One region of the Isoptericola sp. NPDC055063 genome, then DNA from elsewhere that is predicted to be linked to it. Evidence: riboswitches for the same ligand, from Rfam matches in the RefSeq annotation. Region 1 holds a riboswitch; the other holds the start of a gene.
The links. A riboswitch is a leader RNA that binds a small molecule or an ion and turns the genes downstream of it on or off. The one in region 1 is predicted to bind FMN.
Positions count from the first base shown of each region.

Region 1 (5,442 bases):
GGCGGAGGTCGCCGTCGTGCTCGTCGACGCCTCGCAGCCGATGACGGAGCAGGACACGCGCGTCATCTCGCAGGCCGTCGACGCCGGCCGCGCGCTCGTCATCGCGTACAACAAGTGGGACCTCATGGACGACGACCGTCGCCCGTACCTCGAGCGCGAGATCGACAAGGACCTGGTGCAGGTGCAGTGGGCGCCGCGCGTCAACGTCTCCGCCCGCACCGGCTGGCACACCGACCGGCTCACGCGCGCGCTCGAGACGTCGCTGGAGTCCTGGGACACCCGCATCCCCACCGGCCGCCTCAACGCCTTCCTCGGCGAGCTCGTCGCCGCCCACCCGCACCCGCTGCGCGGTGGCCGCCAGCCGCGCATCCTGTTCGGCACACAGGCGTCGACGCGCCCGCCGCGATTCGTCATCTTCGCGACCGGGTTCCTCGAGGCCGGGTACCGCCGGTTCATCGAGCGTCGCCTGCGCGAGACGTTCGGCTTCGAGGGTTCGCCCATCGAGATCAGCGTGCGGGTGCGGGAGAAGCGGCGCCGCTGACGCCGCCGACGAGCCAGCGATGAGGCTGCGATGAGTTCTGCACCGCTCGGCCGCCGGGGTCGCCTGCTGCGCCTCGGCGCGGCACGCGACACCTCCGCAGTGCGGCACCTGGTGACCTTCCTCGTCGTCACCGTGGCGACCGTGCTGGTGACCCGGTTCCTGCTCGCCGCCTCGGGCTACCCGCAGGTGGGCGGCGGCGGGCTCCACGTCGCGCACGTCCTGTGGGGCGGGCTCGGCATGGCGCTCGCGGTCGTGGTGCTGCTCTCGTGGGTGGGCCCGGCCCTGCGTGCGGTGGGCGCGGTGCTCGGCGGGGTCGGCTTCGGGCTGTTCGTGGACGAGATCGGCAAGTTCGTCACCTCCGACAACGACTATTTCTACGCGCCGACGGCGGCCCTCATCTACGCGGTCGTCGTGGTGCTGGTGCTCCTCGTCGAGGCGCTGCACGGGCGGCGCGCCCATCACCCCGCGGAGTACCTCGCGGTGGCGACCGACCGCGCCGTCGCCGGGGTCGCGGGCGGGTTCACCGACGCCGAGCGCGAGGAGGCCCGGGGCCTCGTGGCGCGCGGCCGCGGGGAGCCGGCCGCCGACGAGGTCGCGGCGCTGGTGGAGGCCGTGCCGGCGGACGACGTGGCCGTCCCGGACCCGGTGCGCGCCCTCGTGCGGCGCGCGTCCGCGTGGTTCGCCGACGCGATGGAGCACCGGTGGGCGGCCGTGGCCGTGACGGTCGCCGTCCTGGGCACCGCGACCGCCTCGTCGGTGGTGGGGCTGCGCGTGCTGGTCGGCGGGGTCGACGCGCCGTCGTGGGTCGGCGCGGGCATCCTCGGGGCCGTCGCCGCGACCGTCGCGTGCGTCGTCCGGGGGACGCTGGTGGGCCCCCGCGACCACCGCGCCGGGGCGGTCTGGGTGCGCCGCGGCGTCCTCGTCAGTCTGCTCGTCACGCAGCTCCTGGCGTTCCGCGCCGTGCAGTGGGCGGCGGTCGCCGGGCTCGTCGTGGACCTGGTGGTCCTGGTCGCCCTCGGCGTCGCCCTCGGGCGGGACGACGAGCGGCGGACGGCGCGGCCGCCCGCCGCCTGAGCGCCGGTCGTGAGATGCGCCACCCGGGCTTGCCAGGGCGGCGCGGGGCGTGGCACGGTCGTCGATGACGAGCGAATTGCTCGCGTGCTCTGGGGTCGGTGAAATTCCGAGCCGGCGGTGAAAGTCCGCGACCCGGTCACAGCCTGTGACCGGTTGACCAGGTGGAACTCCTGGACCGACGGTCAAAGTCCGGATGGGAAGCGCACGCGACGGCTCCCCGTCCGGTCCGTCCCCGGGCCCCGTTGTGGGCCCCCTGCCACTCGTCGTGGCGGTGCGCGACCGGCCGGCGCGAGCACGTCCGACCCCGCCTTCCTGCACCCCGGGGTCCGCGACCGGACGACAGGGGCAGGACAGATGGAGCAGGCGCAGCCGGGTGACGTCACCGAGGCGGAGCGCGCCGCGATGCGCCGGGCGCTGGAGCTCGCCGCGCAGATCCCCGCCGCCGGGCCCAACCCCCGCGTGGGGTGCGTGCTCCTGGCCGCCGACGGCACGACGATCGCCGAGGGCTACCACCATGGCGCGGGCACGCCGCACGCCGAGGTCGAGGCCCTGCGCGCCGCCGCCGAGCGCCTGGGGCCCGCCGCCGCACGCGGTGCGACCGCCGTCGTCACCCTCGAGCCCTGCAACCACCACGGCCGCACCGGTCCCTGCGTGGACGCGCTGCTGGACGCGGGCGTCGCCCGCGTCGTGCACGGCGCGCACGACCCCAACCCGGCCGCCGCGGGCGGCGCGGCCCGGCTGCGCTCCGCGGGCGTCGACGTCGTCGGGGGTGTCCTGGCCGACGAGGCCCGCGCGCTCAACGCCACGTGGACCCGCGCGCTCGAGCTCGGCCGCCCCGTCGTGACCTGGAAGGTCGCGAGCACCCTGGACGGGCGGGCCGCCGCCGCCGACGGCACGTCCCGCTGGATCTCCGGCCGTGCGGCCCGCCACGACGTGCACCGCCTGCGCGCGGCCGCGGACGCCGTCGTCGTCGGCACCGGCACCGCGCTGGCCGACGACCCCGACCTCACCGTGCGGCACGTGCCCGGCCCGCAGCCCGAGCGGGTCGTCGTCGGGCTGCGCGAGCTGCCGTCCACCTCCCGGCTGGCCCGTGCCGCGGCCGCGGGGGAGCCCGTGATGCACCTGCGCACCCACGACCCGCACGAGGTGCTGGACCTGCTCTGGTACCGCGAGCACCGGCACGTGCTGCTCGAGGGCGGCCCCGCCCTCGCCGCCGCCTTCTGGCGCGCCGGTCTCGTCGACGACGTCGTCGCGTACGTCGCGCCCGTGCTGCTCGGCGTCGGCGCCCCCGCCGTCGCCGACCTCGGGATCGGCACCATCGCGGACGCCGCCTGCCTCGACCTGCTCGACGTGGCCGTCCTGCCCCAGGACCCGGCCGACCCCACCGACACCCCCACCGTGCGGCTCGTCATGCGGCCGCGGAAGGAGCGCTGAGCCATGTTCACCGGCATCGTGGAGGAGCTCGGCACCGTCGTCGCCGTGCGCGAGCACGCCGACGGGGCCCGACTCACCGTCGCGGCCGAGAGGGTGCTCGAGGGCGTCCGCCTGGGCGACTCGATCGCCGTCGACGGCTGCTGCCTGACCGTCGCGGGGACCGGCGCGCACGACGGCCGCACCACCTGGACCGCCGACCTCATGGCGGAGACCCTGCGCCGCACGAGCCTCGGGCGCCGCGCCCCGGGCGACCGCGTCAACCTCGAGCGGGCGCTCGCGGCGGACGGGCGGTTCGGCGGGCACGTCGTGCAGGGGCACGTCGACGGTGTCGGCACCGTCCTGGCCCGGACGCCGGGCACGCAGTGGGAGGTCGTCGAGGTAGCGCTGCCGGCCGACCTGGCCCGGTACGTCGTGGCGCAGGGCTCGATCGCCGTCGACGGCGTGAGCCTCACCGTCGTGGCCGCCGGCGACGCGTCCTTCACCGTGAGCCTCATCCCCGAGACGCGGGCCCGCACCACCCTCGGTTCCCGTGGTGTCGGGGAGCAGGTCAACCTCGAGGTCGACGTCCTGAGCAAGTACGTGGAGAAGCACCTCGCTCACGGGCTGACGACGGCGGGAGCGGCGCTGTGAGCGCCGCCGTCGACCGGGTCGCGCGGGCGATCGCCGACGTCACCGCCGGGCGACCCGTCGTCGTCGCCGACGACGCCGATCGCGAGAACGAGGGCGACCTCATCCTCGCCGCCGAGGCCGCGACCCCCGAGCTCATGGGCTTCCTGGTGCGGCACACCAGCGGTCTCGTGTGCGTGGGCGTCGCCGGGGACACGCTCGACCGGCTCGGGCTGCCCCTCATGGTGGAGGCCAACCAGGACGCCTTCCGCACCGCGTACACCGTGACCGTGGACGCCGCCGCCGGCGTCACGACCGGCATCTCCGGCGCCGACCGGGCCCGCACCGCGCGCCTGCTCGCCGACCCGGAGACCGCGCCCGCCGACCTCACCCGGCCCGGCCACGTGCTGCCCCTGCGCGCCCGCCCCGGCGGCGTGCTGGAGCGGCGCGGGCACACCGAGGCCGCCGTCGACCTCGCGCGCCTCGCCGGGCGCGGGGAGGCCGGCGTGCTCGCCGAGCTGGTGCACGACGACGGCACGATGATGCGGCTGCCCGCGCTGACCGAGTTCGCCGCCGAGCACGGGCTCACGCTCATCAGCGTGGCCGACCTCGTCGCCTACCGGCGGGCCACCGAGGTGCTCGTCGAGCGGGTCGCGGTCACCACCCTGCCCACCCGGCACGGCGAGCTCACCGCCGTCGCCTACCGGGACACGCGGACCGGCGACGAGCACGTGGCCCTCGTGGCCGGGCCGCTCGACGCCCTCGCCGACCCCGCCGCCGCACCCGTGCTCGTCCGGGTGCACTCCGAGTGCCTCACCGGCGACGCGTTCGGCAGCCTGCGCTGCGACTGCGGGCCCCAGCTCGACGAGTCGCTGCGCCAGGTCGTCGCCGCCGGTCGCGGCGTCGTCGTCTACCTGCGCGGGCACGAGGGACGGGGGATCGGCCTGGCCGCCAAGCTCGCCGCCTACGCCCTGCAGGACGCCGGGCGCGACACCGTGGACGCCAACCTCGACCAGGGGCTGCCCGCCGACGCCCGCGACTACACCGCCGCGGCGCACGTCCTGCGCGACCTCGGCGCGCCGCGCGTCCGGCTGCTCACCAACAACCCCGCCAAGGTGGACGGTCTCGTCGCCGGGGGAGCGGACGTCGTCGAGCGCGTCCCGCTCGCGCTGCCCGCCCATCCCCGCACCCTCGGCTACCTGCGCACCAAGCGCGACCGCATGGGCCACGACCTGCCCCACCTGACCGAGCCCCGTCCCGACATCACGCCCGCCACCGGAGGAACCCCGATGCACCGCACCCCGACCACCGTCCCGCTCGCCGCCGGGGCCACCCGATGAGCGGCGCCGGCGCCCCCGCCGTCGCGCCCGTCGACTGCTCCGACCTGCGCGTGGCCGTCGTCGCCGCGAGCTGGCACACCACCGTGATGGACGGCCTGCTCGACGGCGCCCTGCGGGCCTGCGCCGACCACGGCGTCGCCGACCCCCGCGTCGTGCGCGTGCCCGGGTCGTTCGAGCTGCCCGTCGCCGCGCAGGCGCTCGCGGCGGCCGGGTACGACGCCGTCGTCGCGCTGGGCGTCGTCATCCGCGGCGGCACCCCGCACTTCGACTACGTGTGCGCCGCCGCGACCGACGGCCTCAACCGCGTGGCCCTCGACCACACCGTGCCCGTGGGCTTCGGCCTCCTGACGTGCGACGACGAGCAGCAGGCCCTCGACCGCGCCGGGCTGGATGGCTCCCACGAGGACAAGGGGTACGAGGCCGCGGCCGCCGCGCTCGCCACCGCCC
Region 1 covers NZ_JBSGUW010000005.1:60,300-65,741, reverse strand. Annotated here, with positions in the region: gene der (ribosome biogenesis GTPase Der) at 1-541, shown strand, start outside; gene ACWF41_RS07615 (hypothetical protein) at 572-1,615, shown strand; FMN riboswitch at 1,696-1,825, shown strand; gene ribD (bifunctional diaminohydroxyphosphoribosylaminopyrimidine deaminase/5-amino-6-(5-phosphoribosylamino)uracil reductase RibD) at 1,970-3,049, shown strand; gene ACWF41_RS07605 (riboflavin synthase) at 3,053-3,679, shown strand; gene ACWF41_RS07600 (bifunctional 3,4-dihydroxy-2-butanone-4-phosphate synthase/GTP cyclohydrolase II) at 3,676-4,995, shown strand; gene ribH (6,7-dimethyl-8-ribityllumazine synthase) at 4,992-5,442, shown strand, end outside.

Region 2 (5,442 bases), on a different contig from region 1:
ACCGCGGTGACCGGCGCCTTCTGGAAGTTGCCCCACGCGGCCGGGGCCAGGTTGAGGCCGATGAGCGCCACGATCGTGCCCGTCACGATCGGCGGCATGACGACGTCGATCCACCGGGCGCCGGCGAAGTGCACCAGCACACCGACCGCGGCCAGCACGAGGCCGGTCACGAGGATGCCGCCCACCGCCACGGACTGCCCGTGCGACGCCGTCGCCGCCACGATCGGGGCGATGAACGCGAAGCTGGACCCCAGGTAGCTGGGCAGCCGGTTGCGCGTGATCAGCAGGAACAGCGCCGTGCCGATCGCCGAGAAGAACAGCGTCGTCGCGGGAGAGAAGTCCGTCATCAGCGGCACGATGAACGTGGAACCGAACATGGCCACCACGTGCTGCATGCCGATGCCGATGGTGCGCGGCCAGCTCAACCGCTCGTCGGGGGCGACGACGTCGCCGGGTCCGACGTGCTTCCCGTCGCCGTGCTTGGTCCAGCCGAGGGTCATGGTGCTCCGTCCGTCGGGCCCTGAGGCGGGCCGCCGTGCTCACTCTGGATGCTCGACAGTGAACGTCCGGTGAAGATTGCCGCCGCACAGCGTACTGGGCGCGAGGGTCGGGGGTCGGTGTCAGAGCTGCGTCGCGACCTCGCGTGCCACGAGGTCCAGGTGGTCGAGGTCGTGCAGGTCCAGCGTCTGCAGGTACACGCGCTGCACGCCCTGGTCGCGCAGGGAACCGAGGAGGTCCACGGCCTCGGAGACCGTGCCCGCGACGCCGTGCTCGCGCAGCTCGGCCGGCTCGCGGCCGATCGCCGCGGCCCGGCGCGCGAACTCCGCCTCGTCCTTGCCGACGGCCAGCACGAGGGCCACGGACTGCACGATCGAGTCCGGGGTACGGCCGGCCTCGGCAAGCGCCTCGTTGATGACGCCGATGCGCGGCGCCACCGTGTCGAGCTCGGGGAACGCCTGGTTGTACTCGTCGCCGAACCGCGCGGCGAGCGCCGGGGTCCGGCGGGGACCACCGCCGCCCACGATGACGGGGATCTTGGCCTGCGCCGGCTTCGGCAGCGCCGGGGAGTCGGTGAGCGTGTAGTGCTCGCCCGAGAAGGAGTACGAGCCACCCACCGGCGTGCCCCACAGCCCGGTGAGGATCTCGAGCTGCTCCTCCAGCAGGCCGAACCGCTTCGCCGGGAACGGGATGCCGTACGCCTCGTGTTCGCGCGCGAACCAGCCGGCACCCAGGCCGATCTCCACGCGGCCGCCGGACATCTGGTCCACCTGCGCCACCTGGATCGCCAGCACGCCCGGGTGCCGGAACGTGGCCGACGTGACCAGGGTGCCGAGCCGCACCGTCGACGTGTCGCGGGCCAGGCCGGCCAGGGTCGTCCACGCGTCGGTGGGCCCCGGCAGGCCGTCGCCGCCCATCGCCAGGTAGTGGTCGGAGCGGAAGAACGCGCTGAAGCCGAGCGTCTCGGTCGCCTTCGCGACGGCGAGCAGGTCGTCGTACGACGCGCCCTGCTGGGGCTCGGTGAAGACACGCAGGTCGAGGGTCATGGTTCGCCTCTCGGGTGGAGCGGGGGTCTGGGAGGAGCGGGGGGCCGGCGCGGCGCCGGACGGTCAGTCGAAGGTCGGCGAGGAGGTGCGCGAGCGCTTCAGCTCGAAGAAGTCGGGGAACGACGCCAGCGCGACCGCGCCGTCGAAGATCCGCACCGCGTCCTCGCCGCGCGGGATGCGCGTGAGCACCGGACCGAAGAACGCCACGCCGTCGACGTGGATCGTGGGCGTACCGACGTCCTCGCCCACGGGCTTCATGCCCTCCTCGTGCGAGACGGCGAGGGCCGCGTCGTAGGCGTCCGACGACGCGGCGTCGGCCAGCTCGGCGGGCAGCCCGGCCTCCGCGAGCGCCTCGCGCGCGACGGCGTCGAGGTCGGACCGGCCGCCGGGATGGATCCGCGTGCCGGCCGCCGTGTAGAAGGCGCTGAACGCCTCCGGGCCGTGCTCGGTCTGGACGGCGGCGGCGACGCGGCCGATGCCGCGTGACCCATCGATCTTGGCTCGGTAGTCCGCCGGCAGGTCCCGGCCCGCGTTGAGCAGGTACAGGCTCATGAGCCGGAACGTGAGGCGCACGTCGCGGTGCTCCGCGACCTCGAGCGCCCACCGGGAGGTGATCCACGCGAAGGGACACAGCGGGTCGACGTAGACGTCGACGACCGGCGCGGTCGAGGAGGTGGGCGTGGTCTCAGGCGCGGTGGTGGTCCCGGAAGTCACGCCCGCCACCCTACCCAGGCGGCGAGGGCGGCGCGGTAGCCTCACCCCGTGCGCAGGGTGCGGTGGTCGAGCGTCTGGACGGTCTTCGGCGCGTGCGCCGTCGCCGTCGCCATGCTCTCGATCGTGCTCCGCGGGCGGATGTGGGCCTGGATCCCGTTCATCATCGCCGCCGCCGTAGCCGTCCGCGAGATCCGCTACCTGCAGCGCACGCGCCGCCCCGCGGACGCCGGGTTCGACGAGCCGCGGCGCGGGGCACCGGAGCGTGACGAGCCCGGGCCCGGACCCGACGCGCGACGCCGCTGAGCCCGACCGATCAGGCGCCCCACACAGGGTCCCCGCCGGGCGGACGCCAGCAGGTGCGGGCCCTCGGCCGGAGTAACCTCCGTGGCATGACCGCCGTCCGGACGCACACCCACGCCCAGGCCGTCGACGCCGCGATCGACCTCTTCTCCCGGCAGGGCTACGAGCAGACCACCGTCGAGGAGATCGCCGACGCGGCCCGCGTCAGCCGTGCCACCTTCTTCCGCCGCTTCCGCTCCAAGGAGGACGTGGTCTTCGCCGACCACGAGCTGCTCCTCGAGGAAGTCGTGGTGATGCTCGCCGAGACCCGGCCCGAGGCCCGCGCCAGCGAGGAGTCCGGGCGTGCGCCCGAGCGTGCGTGGGACCCCACGACCGATCCGTACCTCGAGGTCTGCCGGGCCGCCCGCCTCGTGTTCGACCACCACGTGGGGCAGCGCGAGACGTCGATCGCCCGCCACCAGCTGCTGCAGCAGGTGCCGGCGCTGCGCGACCGGGAGCTCGTCACGACGCACCGCTACGAGCGCGCCTTCACCGCGTACCTGCGCGACACCCTCCCCCCGGACCGTTCCACCACGACGATGTCGATCGCGTTCGCCGCGTCCGTCGTCGCGGTGCACAACGCCATCCTGCGGCGCTGGCTGCGCAACCCTCACCTGGACCTGCGCCCCGAGCTGGAGGAGGCCTTCGCCGACCTCCGACGCGCTGCGATCGCCCCCTTCCCGCACACCGACGACCAGCTCGCTGCCGCGACCGAGGTCCCGGTGACCGACGACAACGGCGCCCGAGCAGGTCGTGCCGACCGCGACGCCCCCGACGGCGACGGCGCCGACGCTGCCGGAACGGGTGTCGACCGTGCCGACCGTGCCGACCATGCCGACCGTGGCCGTACGACGACCACGGGCACCGACGGCCGACGTGTCGTCGTCACCGTGTTGGAGCCGGGTGCGGGGCCGGACGACGTGGCCCGCGCCGTCCGCGACGCCCTCTTGTGACCGCGCGCCTCTGACCGCACGCTGGAATGCGCCTGTGGCATCCTGCGTTGTGCAGGACGCCGCCGGGACCTCCGGCGGTAGACAACACGCACGTACGTGCTCCGGGGTCGGTGAAATTCCGAGCCGGCGGTGACAGCCCGCGACCCGGCCTCCTCTGCTCTACGCAGGTGGGGCCGGCTGACCTGGTGAGATTCCAGGGCCGACGGTCAAAGTCCGGATGGGAGGAAGCACGTGCGGCACGCGCCCGGTCACGGGTGGGTGCCGCCGGGCGTCGTGTCGTCGACGGCGGGCCCCGGGCCCGGCCTCGGCGGCCGTCAGCCCTCACCCCGGACGCCGCACCCTCGGACCGGGAGAGTGAACGATGGACGCGATCGACGCGTTCTTCAACGCCACGCTGACCATCGGCGACCAGCACATGTCGTGGCGCGAGATCGTCGGCAACGGCTTCGGCCTGGCGTCCGCGCTGGGCGGCATGCGCCGCAAGGTGTGGGCCTGGCCCGTCGGCATCGTCGGGAACCTGCTCCTGTTCACGGTGTTCATGGGCTCGTGGTTCGGCGACTCCAGCCGTGCGGACATGCTCGGCCAGGCGGGCCGCCAGGTGATGTTCCTGATCGTGTCGGTCTACGGCTGGGTGCAGTGGCGACGGACCCAGCGCGCGGCACTCGACGTCCGCGCGGACGGTCGGATCCCCGCCGACGGCGGCACCGCGGTGCACCCCCACTGGGCGTCCTGGCGGGAGCGCGTCGGGATCGTGGTCGTGATGGTGGGCGGCACCCTCCTGCTCACCCCGCTGTTCCGCGCGCTCGGCTCGTACGAGCCGGTGTGGTCGGACGCCTGGATCTTCATGGGATCCCTGATCGCCACGTACGGCATGGCCAAGGGCTGGGTCGAGTTCTGGCTGGTCTGGGTGGCGGTGGACCTCGTGGGCGTGCCGCTGCTCTGGTCGGCGCAGTACTACGCGACCGCCCTGATGTACGTGTTCTACGGCGCGTTCACGCTGACGGGCTTCTTCGTCTGGTGGCGCGTGAACCGTCGCGAGAAGGCCGGCGCGGACTCGACGATCGCGGCCTGAGCCCCGGGGCGCGCGGCCCGGCACGCCGGTCACGTCGCCCCCCGCGGGCAGGCGACGATCGGCCGGCCATGCCGGTCGCGAAACACCCATCCGGCCTCCGGGGTGCCCGCACGCCCACCTGGTGCGGGCTCCGCGTCCCATCGCATGGTGATGCCCCGAGAGTCGACGACATCGTGGTGGTGCCAGCACAGCAGGGCCGCGTTCTCGACGGAGGTCCGCCCGCCGTCCACCCAGTGCGTGACGGCATGGTGCACCTCGCACCGTTGCGGCGGCTCGTCACAGCCCGGCCACGAGCAGTGACGGTCGCGGGCGATCACGGCGCGCCGCAACTGCCCCGTGACGGTGCGCCGCGACCGCCCGACGTCCAGCACCGTCGAGTCCGCACCGAACACCACCCGGGTCACCTCGCTGTCGCAGGCCAGGCGGCGCAGCAAGGAGGGCGGCAGCGGTGCGTCATGGTCGGGGAACGTCGGGAGCGAGTCCTGCTCGGGGCCGGCAAGCCGCCGCGGGTCGATCCCGGCGGGCGTGCCCGCGGTCGCGCCGCCCTCGCCGGCCCGGGTCACGACGAGACCGTCGGCCCCGTCCGCACCGCGAACCTCACGGGCCAGCGCCTGCAGCTCGGTGAACGACACCGAGACCTGGAGGTGCGGGCGCACGGACGCCCCGGAACCGACCGCCGCATTGTCGAGGGCGATGCGCGCGAGGTCCGCGAGGCCCTGCCCGCGCCGCTGGGTGGGCGTCCGCGGGTCGTCGGCCGCCGGACGTCCGACCACCGCGTCGAGCGCCGCGCGCACCGCCTGGCCGTGCTCCAGCGTGAGGA
Region 2 covers NZ_JBSGUW010000013.1:27,278-32,719, forward strand. Annotated here, with positions in the region: gene ACWF41_RS16010 (uracil-xanthine permease family protein) at 1-500, opposite strand, end outside; gene ACWF41_RS16015 (LLM class F420-dependent oxidoreductase) at 621-1,544, opposite strand; gene ACWF41_RS16020 (mycothiol-dependent nitroreductase Rv2466c family protein) at 1,608-2,258, opposite strand; gene ACWF41_RS16025 (hypothetical protein) at 2,307-2,561, shown strand; gene ACWF41_RS16030 (TetR/AcrR family transcriptional regulator) at 2,648-3,550, shown strand; FMN riboswitch at 3,644-3,784, shown strand; gene ACWF41_RS16035 (nicotinamide mononucleotide transporter family protein) at 3,912-4,622, shown strand; gene ACWF41_RS16040 (HNH endonuclease signature motif containing protein) at 4,652-5,442, opposite strand, start outside.
Region 2: it holds a riboswitch for FMN, as region 1 does, so the genes downstream of both, ACWF41_RS16035 (nicotinamide mononucleotide transporter family protein) here and ribD (bifunctional diaminohydroxyphosphoribosylaminopyrimidine deaminase/5-amino-6-(5-phosphoribosylamino)uracil reductase RibD) in region 1, are expected to answer to the same signal.